Regions from separate parts of the Paenibacillus sp. y28 genome, predicted to be linked through region 2. Evidence: predicted binding sites of a transcription regulator. Region 2 holds the regulator's gene; each other region holds the start of a gene.
The links. Region 2 encodes Rex, which represses fermentation and respiration genes when NADH is low (regulators of the CRP and FNR family bind a similar motif). Its sites were predicted from a motif close to TTGTGAAATATTTCACAA; they were not measured.
Positions count from the first base shown of each region.

Region 1 (4,672 bases), on a different contig from region 2:
TGACCACAGAATATTTCGGATCTTCCAGTGGCGCCGCAGGCCAATATGCGATTGGACGCTATAACATTCTTATTCCTAGCGGAGAAGATCGCGCCGTTACAGGCGTATATGCGCTTGGCGATGCAATGCAATTCGATTCCCGCAGCCAGCTGATTCATCCGAATCTGAAGGTGTCGATGGTTGAGTTCAACATTAGCGACAACGAAGAGGAAGGTAACAAGAACATTACCGCCAAGTTCGCGATTCAAAATAACAGCGATCGTCCCCTGGATGTCCCGGTTTTCCAGACTTCGCTGCTGAGCTCCGACGGCTATGATTACAGCGGGAAGCGCCAAGCTTCGACACCAAGCAGAGTGCTGCCGAAGTCGTCGGTCATTGTGAACTATGCGTTTACAATGCCGGTCTCCGAAACAGGCGAGAACTTGCAGCTTAAAATTCAGGACGCTGTTTCCGCAGCGCCTTATAAATCAACGATTGCGGCTTACGGCGTGAAGCTCCAAGAGTCGACGGGGCCATGGGATTCGTTCAATATGTATCCGTTTGTTGTGAAATTTTCCTCGTGGGATATTTCGTTCCTGTATAATTCGGGAACGCAGCAGTTCTCCTATAAAGGGAAGTTTTTCCTGGATGTAGAACGCAAGGTTCAAACGGAGCTGGATGCCAATTTCCCTAAGCTGCAGTTTGAATTGTATGATGCGGCGGGCCGGCTGGTCGGCACAGCGTCCAAGCCTATGATTGGTCAGGACCGCCTTCTAACGGGCGAGAACAATCTGACCTTTACCGGCACTTCGGAGCAATTTACATCGCCTTTGACCTTAAAGGTGTATGAAACCTTCACAACGGCCAGCGGAGAATCCAAGCGGCTTGTCGCTGAACTCGAAGATTAATTTTGATATAAAACGAAGATTAGATATAAAACGATGCGTTGAAGAAAACCAGCTCCCCGCAGGGGAGCTGGTTTTCTTATGTGGACGCCTGGCATGAGCGTCCATATTTCAATTCATGAGCCCGGGATACATCCGGCTATAGGTGTGCTGCACGTTTTTTAGAATACTATCGTTCGGGAGGGAATGACTGAGTTTCGAACCGTATGGTGCTTTCCTGCCGCGGTTACGGTGCTTGCGGCCGGAATGGATTGCGCCATTCCAGCAGGGCGGCATAGCCAAGTGACTCTTCATCCTCCAAGTATCCGGCGGAGACCTTCACCGGCGTACGACCGCAGCGCAGGAGGAAGGTTACGACCGGGTCGGTCAATCTGCCCGCTATGACCTCATCTAAATATTGCTCGGCGGTGAGGAGGCGGGCATGCTTGTGATAGCCCGGCATTCTGCCGCCGCCCAGCAGCCGGTCGAGGCCAAGCTGAATGACCAGCTCGTACATCGCCTGCATCAGCTGCTTGCCGAGTCCAAACTGGCGGAAAGCGGGACGGATGCTAATATCGACGATATACAGCGTATTGCCATCCGGCCGATGATTACGAATATAGCCGTTGTCGGTTATTTCCTCCCAGGTGTGATCCGGATCGCCGGGAAAATAATGGACCCGCAGCCCGGTCATAGAGCCGGCCAGCTGCCCGCCAAGCTCGACGCAAACCGCCCCTTCCGGGAAGCGGGTAACATGCTCGGTCAGCTGCTCCCGGTTCCACCACAGCTCTGAAGGGAAGGGCGGCGGGAAGCACTCGCTCTGAATTTGAATCAGCTCGTCGAAATCCTGCGCCGTATAGTTGCGGATGACCGCCGGGGCCGACAAGCCGTCCCGGGCGAATACAACGAGTTCCTTTCGGTACGCAGACATAGGGTACAGCTCCTTTTTTTTTTCGGTGAAGGCAGCGGATGGATGGAGATTATTCAAATCACAGCCTGTTAGCTCCAGTCGGTATACAAATCCGTGCGGCGGTCGCGCCATGTTGTGACAGAGCCCCGGGAACGGACTTCCTCAAGCAGCTGCAGGTCCAGATCAGCCGTAACGATCATATCCTGGTTCAGTTCTCCTTGTACGGCAATGCCGTGCGGCGGGAACGGGATGTCGTTCGGCGTCAGCACGGCCGCCTGGCCGAAGTTGGCGCGCATAAAATCGACGGTAGGCAGGCTGCCCACGGTACCGGTCGTGACGACGTAAAGCTGGTTCTCAATAGTACGGGCATGGCAGGTATAACGAACGCGGTGGAAGCCGTGGCGATCATCGGTGCAGGAAGGGCAAAAAATAACATCCGCGCCGCGGGCTCGCGCCATCCGCACGATTTCAGGAAATTCAATATCATAGCAGGTCAGCATGGCGATGACGGCTTTCCCTGTATCAAAAACCTGCAGTACGTCGCCCGCACCCATGTTCCATTCCTTCACCTCGGTAGGGGTGATGTGGATTTTAGGCTGACGCCCAATACGCCCGTCCGGGAAAAACAAATGCGCGGTGTTCAGCAGCTTGTCCCCTTCACGAATGACGTGAGTGCCGCCGATCAGGTGCATCTTGTACTGGCGGGCCAGACCGCTGAACAAGGCTTCATATGCCCCGGTAAAATCCGGCAGCCGGTCGATTGGCAGCGCTTTGCCCTGCTCGTCCCCGATGGACAGCAATGGAGTGGTCAAGAATTCAGGAAACAGCACGTATTCTGTTCCGAACTCCTCGGCGGTCCTGACGTGATGCTCTACCTGCGCGGCAAATTCCTCAAAGCTCCGAATCGTACGAAGCTCGTATTGAACAGCGGATACACGAATCTTCATATTGTGAAGCACTCTCCCTTATGAATGATAAATCTGCGAAATGAAAACCGCCTACTGCTGTGGAATCACTGCACTTCTTGTTCAGTCCTTCGACTTGAATGACGGCGTCTTCCGGAGTGGTATTGACTATGCAGGGAGGTGCATCCATTATGCAGGCCTCCTGTCATGGCTTGTGGCTGCTTTTATTTTATCATTTTTGCTCCGGGATAAACATCCGCTGTCCCCCTCACAGGCTACTGCTGCTGCTGAAAGATATTTGTCGATCTGATGAACTTCACTTGGTTGGTCACAGATTTGTGAATTTAATCACATCCGGTATGCCGGTCGATTGCGTATGATGGTATCAGAAGGTTGAACATCAAGTCCTGCAGCTTGGGCAGTGCCGGAGCAAGGTCCGGGCATGGAAAGTCAGACGAATTTTTTGGCTAGAGCATCAATCAATAACGAACCGGTCAGTCCACCATAAAACGCCGGTACAGCGGCGGAAATTTGATTCTTGAGCAATGTCCGCATTGTACCGGGAAACAACAAGGAGGAGGATTTGTATGCCGCTCACCTTAGATTCCTTTGACTCTGCAAGACAAATGGCTGTAGCTTTCCCTGAAGCAGCAAGCCTCGCCAGTCCATCGGAGGTTTGGCACGAGGCGTCCGTTTGCGCCCTGATTCATTATATTACAGATACGCACCATGCTTACCTGCATGCAGAGCTCCCGCACCTCAGCCAGTCTCTCATTCAGCTGGCGAGGGGGCAGGGCGAGCAGAACGGGCTGCTTTGCCAGCTGAATCGTACGTTTCATTTACTGAAGGATGAGCTGGAGGAGCATTTGCGGCAGGAGGAGGAGGCTGTGTTTCCGACGATCATCCGCTTTGCCAGCTGCCGCTCGCCTGCGCCTTCTCTTATCGCCATGAATATTACAGTGGTTCACGAGCTTGAGACGGATCACCGTCATCTCATTGCGCTGCTCCGCGAGCTTCGTCAGGTGACGAAGCACTATACCCCTGAGCCGGACTCATGCCGCCAATATGTGCAAATCCTTCGAAGGCTTCAATGCCTGGAGGCGGATTTGCTGGAGCACCTTCATTTAGAGAACGATATTCTCATTCCGCGCGTGGTACAAAAAGCGTTGAACTGACGATGGTATAAAATGGTATGCATTTAAAGGAGGGCTTTAAGATGAAACCGTTACTCGCAGATACAGCTGTACAGGCGGCCGTTGAGCCGCTTCGTCAACATGCACTATGTGAAGCGCTGCAGCAGCTGAAGGAAGAGCATGTACCGCTGGTACAGGCGGCGGAGAGGCTTGGCCGATTAGCGGAGGGAATCGGGAGCGGGCCGGATGTAGAGGACTGGACGCTTCCTCTGGAAGCGCTCGGCCGCGAGGCGGCGGCCTTCGCAGAGCAGCTTGAGCCGCACCTGCTTCGGGAGGAGGCGGGCTTGTTCCCGGTGCTGACGCTGTACATGGGACGAAGGGCCGGGCCGATGGAGGAAATGGAGCAGGAGCAGGAGCACATCCGCAGTGCTTTGCGGCGCTTCCATTATGCTTTGCGGCAGACGGAGGGCACCACGGCAGACGCAGGAGAAGCGCAAGCGATGGCGGATCTTGTTCAAGAAGCCTGCATGCGGTTTGTGAAGCTGGCGGCCAAAGAGGAGCGGGTACTGCTCCCGATTGCAGAGCAGCTGCTGACAGCCGATGAGAAGGAACAGCTGATGATGACCTATTTCAAGCTTATCTGCTAGCCGCTGCGGCGGCTAAACTTCAATCCGGGGAGCTCCCCCGGATTTTTCTTGCTTTGCTGGCTTGGGAAGGGGCATCGGGAAGCACGGCTAGTACCGGCAGGTCATGCGGCCAGCAAAGAAACGCGTATTCAGCTTGTTTCTATATATTGACGCAATTCCGGAATTATGGTAATTTGAACTCATATCTGTGCGGAAGAACCGCCTATGAACTCGC
Region 1 covers NZ_JBBBNV010000037.1:28,932-33,603, forward strand. Annotated here, with positions in the region: gene WBG83_RS20410 (hypothetical protein) at 1-887, shown strand, start outside; gene WBG83_RS20415 (GNAT family N-acetyltransferase) at 1,111-1,794, opposite strand; gene WBG83_RS20420 (carbon-nitrogen hydrolase family protein) at 1,863-2,720, opposite strand; gene WBG83_RS20425 (hemerythrin domain-containing protein) at 3,266-3,853, shown strand; gene WBG83_RS20430 (hemerythrin domain-containing protein) at 3,895-4,458, shown strand.
Region 1: WBG83_RS20425 (hemerythrin domain-containing protein) is a predicted target of Rex. The motif match lies at 3,015-3,032, and genes of this name have one in related genera.

Region 2 (4,672 bases):
GATACTTTCGGCCGAACGGAAAGCGTCGCGGCCGCAACCGAGGAACAGCTTGCGCTCATGCAGAATATCGCGGCCGCCGCGGAACAGCTTGAAAGCGTTGTTCAAAGCCTGAACCGATCGATTTCTTTCTTCAAATTGTAGTGCCAGGCTTCTGTTCTGCATGTAAGGACTTCTTGGATTTTAATCTACAAAAACAAGCCGTCATCCCCCGGAAAGGGATAGACGGCTTGTTTTCTTCATTCATGAATTACCGCTTGCTTAAGGTGAAGGTGTCCAGCTTTTGTCCGTTCTTGAACAAATAGAAGTCATAGTAGTAGCGTTCGCCTTCGGGCTGCTTCAGCTTGTAGAAGGCTTCCCAGACGAGCTGGCCCTCCCACTTGCCTGCTGTCACCCGAAGCACCTCCGCTTCCGGGTGGGCGCTCTGCACATAGCCCCGGACCTGATCTTTGCTTACGCCGCTGGAGGCGTATTCGACCTGAATCTCGTCATCGCTGGACCAGACTATTGCCGGCTGATCATCCTTCGTGCCATAAATAATCGTGTAATGCTTATCCATCGTGAACTGTTCAATTTCACTGACGGTTTGAAGCCCGTATACATTTTCAGTCACAGTCTGAACGGCATGATGCTCTTCCAGCCAATGCCCCTGCTGAATATGGCGATATACAAGCAGCATGACAAGAAGCAGCGCCGCCACAATGACAATCGTCCACAACGCCGCTTTTTTGGCCTTCATCAGACACCCGCGCTTCCTGTAATCCTTTCAAAGCAGCGCTGCGCTTCGTAACGGACCCGTTCTTCGTCAATTGTCAGACATTCCCCGCCGCGAACCAGCCATTTGCCGTCTACGCACACATCCGCCACATCCTTGGCGCTTGCGGAGTACACGACATGGGAAGCATAATCCGTACGAGGATAAAAGTGCGCCTGCTCCACATCCAGACTGATTAAATCAGCCTTCATTCCAGACTTCAGCACGCCTACATCGTCCAGCCAAATCGACTGCGCGCCGACCACGGTTCCCATCTTCAGCGCTTCTACTGCAGGCACGGCAACCGGATCCCCGGATACGCCTTTATGGATCAGCGCCGCCAGACGCATCTCCTCAAACATATCCAGGTTGTTATTGCTGGCAGGGCCATCCGTGCCAAGCGATACCTTCACTCCGGCCTTCAACAGATCCGGCACCCGGGCCACACCGCTGGCAAGCTTTAAGTTGCTGCCCGGATTGTGCGAGACGCGAACGTCGTATTTTTTCAAAATGGCGATTTCTTCATCCGTCAAATGCACTGCGTGAGCAACAAGCGCCGGACGCGAGAACAAGCCATGCTTCTCCAGATGGGCAACCGGACGCAACCCGTATTCCTGCTCATTTGCCAGCACCTCCTGGAGTGTTTCGGACATGTGTGTATGCAGCGGCAAATTCAGATCGTGCGCCACCTGCACGATTTGCTCCACATAGCCGGGAGAGCATGTGTAAGGCGCATGCGGAGACATCATTGCCGTAATACGGCCGCCTGCCCCGCCATGCCAATTCCGGGCGAATTCCGCAGCTTCCTTAAGCTTGTTCTGGGCAACCTCCTCCGGGCACCAATTGCCAATCACACCGCGTGTCAGGCAGGCGCGCAAGCCGCTTGATTCAACAGCCTGGGCGACCTGATCCATATGATCATACATATCCACGAAGCTCGTCGTTCCGCCCTTCACCATTTCCAGAATCGAGAGCTGCGTGCCCCATTTGACATCCTCGCCTGTAAACTTCGCTTCGTTCGGCCACATTTTCTCTTCGAGCCAAACCTTCAGCGCCAAATCATCCCCATAGCCCCGCAGCAGCGACATCGCTGCATGTCCGTGCGTATTGACAAGGCCGGGCATCCACAGCTTGCCCTTCCCTGAAATAATTTCCTTGTACGCTTCTCTCGGCTCGGGAGCCTGCTCCCCGACAAAGTCAATCCGGTTCCCGTCTAAAACGATAACGCCGCGCAAAAATGGGTTCTGCTCATCCATAGTCAGCACCAGCGCGTTCTCAATTAGTGTTTTTGTCAATAAAGTCGTCACCACATTTACCCTCGCTTTCTTCAATATAGTATACGAAAATCAGCACAGCTTCACAATAAACAACTCTTTTCAGGGCAAACTAGGTTAAGATTTTGTAAATTTTTGATTGCCAAGCTAATCGCGGATATGCTATTTTTATCCTTGGTTGCTTATGTAAGCTAACAGCCGGACTGGTACGAAAGGGGTTTCTTAACGATGCTGTTTAACAAAAAAGGAGACATCGATTTTTTCAATCTGCTCATTCAATCCGCAGAAAACGCGCTTAAAGCGTCGCAGATGTTCCGAAGCGCAATGATGGGCGACAAGCCGCCTGCCACCTACTATGCAGCGCTGAAGGAGCTGGAACACAAAGGCGACTCCATTACGCACGCGATTATGAAGGGCTTGAATAAAGTATTCATTACGCCGCTGGACCGGGAGGACATTATGGAGCTCGCCGCCAAGGTGGATGACGTCATGGACGGCATTGAAGCGACCATTGCTCGCTTCGACTACCTGAACATCGATTTTACAAATCAATACATGCGTGATTTCTCCGAAGTCATCGTCAAATCCTGCGAGCATATGCTGGAAGCCTTCAAGCTGCTTTCGAAGAAGAAGTACATCCAGCTTCAAGAGCATACCGTCATTATCAACAGCCTGGAGAATGACGCTGATGCTTTGATGCGTGAAGGCATCCGCGAAATTTTCACCACTCCGCGCGATCCCTATGAGGACTTCAAGCTGAAGGAATTGTATGAGCGCCTGGAGGAAACGACGGACGCCTGCGAGGACGTAGCGAACATTCTCGAAAGCGTCGTGCTCCGTTACTCCTAATATGCATCACACCCATGATCGGCAAGCCTACGGCAGCTGGTCTTTTTTTATGTCTGGCATACTCAATCCAGGTAATAAGCCAAGCTTTGCAGCTCTGTTGTCAGGTCTGTGTACTGAACCCGAACATGCTCCGGCACCTTAATGACCGCCGGCGCGAAATTCAAAATCGCCTCTACACCGGCCTCCACAAATTGATTAGCCACATTTTGCGCTTCCACCGCAGGAACCGTAATGATGCCGATTCGAACCTCTTGGCGCTTGATGGTTTCCTGCAGCTCCTGCATCGGCTGAACCCTCAAATGGCTAATCATTTCACCGATTTTCTCCGGAACCGCGTCAAAAACGGCCACGATCTGCATCCGGTCTTGAGAATAGACGTTGTAATTGCACAGCGCCCGGCCCAGATTGCCCGCTCCGACCAAAGCGACATGGACAGTGCGGTCAAGCTTCAGGATCTGGCTTATTTTTTCAATCAGATACGATACGTCATAGCCGATTCCTTTTTTGCCGAACTCCCCGAAATACGCCAAATCCTTACGGATTTGAGCCGGATTCAAATCAAGGCGCTGGCCTAAATCCTGCGATGACACGGTATGGATATCATTTTTTTGCAATTCATTCAAAAACCGGAGATATACCGGCAGCCGCCTTACGACGGCTTCGGAAATTTTCGGCGTTTTCATCAGACGGTTTCCCCCATCCATTCTTTGATACGCCCAACAAGCTGACCGGTCGGCATATGCTCAATCTTGGGCTTAGGCAGTGAATACAAGAAATATTTGCCGTATGATGACTCGATAACCCGGGTATCGTAGAGGATGACAATCCCTTTGTCCTTTTCCTTCCGGACCAGACGGCCAAAGCCCTGCTTGAAGCGGATAACCGCTTGCGGGACCGAATACCGCATAAAGGGATTCCCGCCGGATTGTTTTATTCGTTCGCACTTGGCTTCAACCAGTGGGTGTGTCGGCGGCTGAAAAGGCAGTCTCACGATAGCAAGCACACTAAGCGCTTCCCCGGGAATGTCGACTCCTTCCCAGAAGCTGCTGGTTCCGAGCAGCACGGCACGCGGCTGATTCTGGAACAGCTTGGTCAGCTTGGTCCGGTTTCCGGAATCCACCCCCTGCCCCAGCACGCTAATATTGTGCTCGCTCAGCTGCTCCTTCAGCGGGGCGTGCACCTGCTTCAGCATCCGGTTCGAGGTGAACAGCACCAGCATCCGGCCCTGCATCTCAACTGCAATGTCCTTTAAAGAGCCTACCAGCGCATTCAGGAAATGCTGATCCGCCACAGTGCCCCGCACACTCGGAAAATCACGCGGAACGATAACCAACGCCTGCTCCCGGTAATTAAACGGAGACAGCAGCTGGACGGTTTTCAGCTTTCCTGAGGCGTGAGCGGCATCGAGGCCAAGCTGCTCGCAGCTGTAAGCGAACGATTTATCGACCGACAGCGTCGCCGATGTCATGATGACGCTGTCTTTTGGCTCGAATATATATTCACCCAGAAGCTTGCTGACATCCACAGGCGCACAGTTGAGATGAATCGAGCGGCTTTTCAGAAACGGGCTTGCTTCCAGCCAGTAGACGTAATTATTGTCATTCATTTTCATGAAAAACCGCAGGTTATCCCGGGTCCGCTGCAAATCTTTACATACGCCGGAAACATCCGTAACAAGGCTTTGCAGCGACAGCTCCTCCTGATTTTCCTTCCATTCGCCGGTCAGACGGTCCAGCTGCTTCAGGAGCGTATTTAAATCCATATATATATTATCTTCCATAATAAGCAGATCGTCCCA
Region 2 covers NZ_JBBBNV010000001.1:502,754-507,425, forward strand. Annotated here, with positions in the region: gene WBG83_RS02195 (methyl-accepting chemotaxis protein) at 1-141, shown strand, start outside; gene WBG83_RS02200 (hypothetical protein) at 248-736, opposite strand; gene WBG83_RS02205 (amidohydrolase) at 736-2,007, opposite strand; gene WBG83_RS02210 (DUF47 domain-containing protein) at 2,254-2,874, shown strand; gene WBG83_RS02215 (redox-sensing transcriptional repressor Rex) at 2,937-3,557, opposite strand; gene dinG (ATP-dependent DNA helicase DinG) at 3,557-4,672, opposite strand, start outside.

Region 3 (4,672 bases), on a different contig from region 2:
TCGTCAGCCCAATAAGGAGACGTTGGCCTTTGAGGTTGGCATGGCTCTGGCTACGGCCAGCTCTGTCATTGGGATCAGCTACGGATTTGTTCTGCATTGGGGACCTATAATTTGGGGGATTATTACGGCCTTGGGCGGCTTTATGGTGGGGTATGTCCTGATTCGGGTCATACAATCCCGGTACTTCGGCCAGCTGATTCGAAAAAAAGAACGGCTGCCGGAGCTGCTTGTGATCATTCGCTGTCATGACAGCCGGTTCGATGACATACGCAAAGTGCTGTGGAAGTATCAGGCATTGTCGGTAGGAAAAGCGGATCTGTAGCCGGGCTGCGGAGGATTCCGGGAATAGTGGCTGACGACCGTCATGCGGCCCCGCGCCGCGCGCTTCGCGCGGTAGCGGAAAGGGCGGCGGCCCGTATGGGCAGCAGTCCGGCTTGCCCGCATCGCTGCATCTTGCAGACGTTCGGGCAAGCCGCCGCCAAAGGCTGTTCAAGCAGCGCCGGCCGTTCATGAAAAAGGCATCCTCTGCCGGGAGCAGAGGATGCTGTCAAAGCCTGAATAGACGGGGAGGCTGCGGGGGATACTGGAATACTGCTTATTGTGCAGCCGGAGCTACTACCTTCACATCCTGTGTGCCGTACGTTGCGAACCAGTCTTTGACGGTTGCTTTGTCGCTGGTGAAGGCCAAGGATAGCAGAAGCATGATGCGGGCGTGCTGCGGGTTCAGGCTGTCGCCGGCGATAATGCTTTCGTTGCTGCCGGGATACATGGTGCCTGATCCGGTTCGTGTCGTGGTCACGAAGATAACGCCCTGTTTAATGGCTTCTTCACGTGCTGCGCTCATCTGCGAGGAGATGCCGCCTGCGCCGGTTCCCGCGGTAACAATGCCTTTCGCGCCGTCGGCTACAAATCCGCGGATTGCGCCGCCGCCGGCTGCTTGATAGTTATACGCGATTTCGACCATAGGCAGGTCTTCCTTCGAAATAGTTTTCAAATCAAACGGTGTTGCCCATTCTGCTGTGCCAGCCTTCAGAGCGCGGGCATTGCTGCGGTAAATGCGGATATTGTTCTCGTCAATGTAGCCAAGCGCACCCATCATCGGGGTTTCGAAGGTGTCCATCCGGTGGGAATTGGATTTGGTGACGTCTCTTGCAGCGTGAATTACGTCGTTCAGCATCAGAACGGTACCGAAGTATTCCGTTTTTTTGCTGCCGGCCAGCTTGATGGCGTTGTACAGGTTGGCCGGGGCATCCGTACCGATTACATCCCAAGGACGCATAGCGCCTGTGATGACGACCGGCTTGCTGCTGCGGACCGTCAGGTCAAGGAAATAAGCAATCTCTTCCATTGTATCGGTTCCGGTTGTAACTACGACGCTGTCATACACCTCAAGCGCCTGATCCACGGACAGCGATAAATCGTACAGGTCGGCAATCGTATAACCGCCGGACCCTTTATTGCCGAATTGATACGTGGTGACATCGGCGATTTTTTGCTTATTCGGCAATTGGCGGATCAAATCGTCCATTAAGTAGGTCCCGGCTTTATAATTTTGAAAGCTGGTTTCATCGGCAGCTTTGCCTGCCAATGTTCCGCCTGTGGCGATAACGATGACGTTAGGAAGCGGGGATTCCTTGAATTCCTCGGATAAGGCCGGGATTGGGAAAATCGTTTTTTCTGTGCTGGCGGTTTCGGTGTCGGCGAAGGCCATGGCTGCGTTCATCCAAAGTAATGCGATGGTCAGGAAGGGAATCAGCAAAGCCTTAGAGAGCCTTTCTTGGTTGAGAATTGTCATGAATAGTGACCTCCTGTGATGTGATTATGTAGTTCGTGACAAGAAAATCGTAAATTATGTTAGATAATATTACAAATAAAAATGTCGCTCTAAAAAACGTTTACATAAGAGGATTTCTTCATATATCTCTACATTACTATTGAAATCTAATTTTATTGAAACGCGATTTTAGTGTGAGGAGATGATATAGAACGTTTTTTTGTAACATATCGATGTCATTTGTGTTATATTACTTAACATTTGAAAATGCTGGTTCATAAATCCCTTCGAAATTTGACAAAAATAGACTTTATCTCTTCTTTTTGAACAAAAAATGAGCGGATCTTGACATTTGCTCACAAAATGTACACAACTGTAAAAAAGTTTATTTTCACGTTTTCGTAAAAGGGTGTAAAATAGACCGTACAGGGTTAGGCTCGACCTGCCAACATGACCAGGCAATGAAGAAGCAGCGTCAACTAATGTGAAAAATATTACAACCTGCTTGTTGTTGATAATGGCTTTCAAATGGACAGGATTCGACGAAGTAACCGACTTTTATTTTCAGGTAAAGGAGGACGTTCTCTTATGCTACAAACATCTGAAGTGAATACAGGTGCTGAGTTGGAAGAACGCCAATCATTGGATGTGCTTGATCAACTGATGCAGCCGGAGGTTCAACAATCTTTGACCGTTCTGGTGGAGAATCTGCCGAAGCTGGCCGAGATGGTAACCGTCTTGACGAAGGCTTACGATTTCGCACAAAGCGTGGCGACTGACCATGTTCTGATTGATGATTTCAAGCACGGCATCGAGGAATTCGTCAAACCGGTTTCGGAAAAAGCCAAAGGCATTGCTGCAGCGGCTATCGAAGCGGGCGATCGCGCTCAAGCGGAAACAGCAACTGTCGGTCTGTTCGGCATTCTCAAAATGCTGAAGGATCCGCAAGTCCAAAAAACGCTCCGTTTTGCGCAAGCATTCCTGAGTGTGATGGCCGAGAAGCAACAACGGTAATTCCCATTAAGCGGTATTAGAACGGAGGATGGATATGTCGAAACATATTTTAATATTGGGCGGCGGCTACGGCGGCTTGCTGACAGCGCTGACTGCACGCCAATACCTGTCGGCTGCCGATGCGACCATTACGGTTGTCAACCGCTTCCCGACACACCAAATTATTACCGAGCTGCACCGTCTTGCAGCAGGCAGCATCGCCGAGAAGGCAGTTTCGCTTCCGCTTGAGAAGCTTCTTCGCGGCAAAGATGTCAACCTGGTTATCGACAGCGTTACAGAAATTAAACCGGATGATAAAAAGGTTGTTCTGGCCGGCGGCACGACATTCACATATGATGCGCTGGTTGTAGCGCTTGGCAGTGAAACGGCATATTTCGGCATTCCGGGACTTGAAGAAAACAGCTTCATCCTGAAATCCGTCAATGACGCTAACCGCATTCGTGAGCACGTGGAAGCGCGTCTGGATGCTTACAAGCAATCTGGCAACAAAGCGGACGCAACCATCGTTGTCGGCGGCGGCGGCTTGACCGGAATCGAGCTCGTGGGCGAATTCGCCGACAAGCTTCCTGAGCTGTGCCGCAGCAAAGGCATCGATTATAACGATATCTCCTTGTACTGTGTTGAAGCAGGTCCTTCGATCTTGGCCGGCTTTCCGCAAAACCTGGTTGACCGCGCATACGCAAGCCTGGAGAAACGCGGCGTACAATTTATCGTTGGCGTAGCGATCACCGAAATGAGCAAAACAGCGGTATCCCTGAAGGATGGCCGGACAATCGATACCAACACCCTCGTTTGGACGGGCGGGGTTGGCGGCAATGCGGTTGTAGCGAACTGCGGTATCGAGGTTAACCGTGGCCGCGCAAGCGTAACGGATGTGCTGCAATCCACTTCTCATAAGGATGTTTTCCTTGCCGGCGACAGCGCGGTTGTTATTCCGGGCGAGGGCGCTCGTCCGTACCCGCCGACAGCACAGCTGGCATGGCAAATGGGCGAAACAGTCGGCTACAACCTGTTCGCTTACTTCAACGGCTCCAAAATGAATACCTTCAATCCCGTGTTCTCCGGTACGCTTGGCAGCTTGGGACGCAAAGACGCGATCGGCATGATCGGCGGCAAGCAAACCCAGCTTCAAGGCACGCCGGCAACATTGATGAAAGAGGCAAGCAACATTCGTTACTTGTCCCACATTAAAGGGCTTTTTGCTTTGGCATACTAGATTAATCAAGGAAGAGGGCTATCCGCGGCAGGCTTTGCCGGCGGGTAGCTCTTTTTTTCCAGGCTCGCAGGGGGGTGAGCTACAGGACGTAAGGGGAAAAGCATACAAATTGACAAACCGACGGTCGGTCTTTAGAATAGAGCTATAGTATCCAGGTGACATAGCACGCCGGGAAGAATAGTTCGGTCAACATCCGGGGAGGAACATCATGATGTCTACACGCATGTATGTGGCGGTTACACTGCTTATCAACGGGCTTGTGCCATGGGGGATTTACGAGCTGCTATCGGGCGTGATGAGCAGTATGGCGGCATTGTGTGCGGCCACATTGGTTCCATTGGCAGAAAACTTAATCCACCTCTGCAAGCACAGGAAGCTGGATGCCTTCGGCTCGATCATGCTTTTCACATTTATCTTCGCTCTTGTGCTGGCCGGCATGGGCGGCAGTGAAAGGCTGCTGCTTGTGCGGGAATCGTTCATTACCGGCTCGGTGGGCATTATTTTTCTAGCTTCCTTATTGTTTAAACGGCCGGTCATCTATTATTTGGCTAACCGGTTTTTGCGTAAGGAGGGCTTTGCGGATAATTGGAGCTACCCGTATTTCCGGTTTGTGATGCGTTTGATGACACTTGTATGGGGGCTGGATTTGCTGCTGGAGGCCATCGTCC
Region 3 covers NZ_JBBBNV010000012.1:70,377-75,048, forward strand. Annotated here, with positions in the region: gene WBG83_RS11780 (hypothetical protein) at 1-322, shown strand, start outside; gene WBG83_RS11785 (hypothetical protein) at 349-513, shown strand; gene WBG83_RS11790 (asparaginase) at 596-1,795, opposite strand; gene WBG83_RS11795 (DUF1641 domain-containing protein) at 2,363-2,788, shown strand; gene WBG83_RS11800 (NAD(P)/FAD-dependent oxidoreductase) at 2,823-4,004, shown strand; gene WBG83_RS11805 (VC0807 family protein) at 4,213-4,672, shown strand, end outside.
Region 3: WBG83_RS11795 (DUF1641 domain-containing protein) is a predicted target of Rex. The motif match lies at 2,257-2,274, and genes of this name have one in related genera.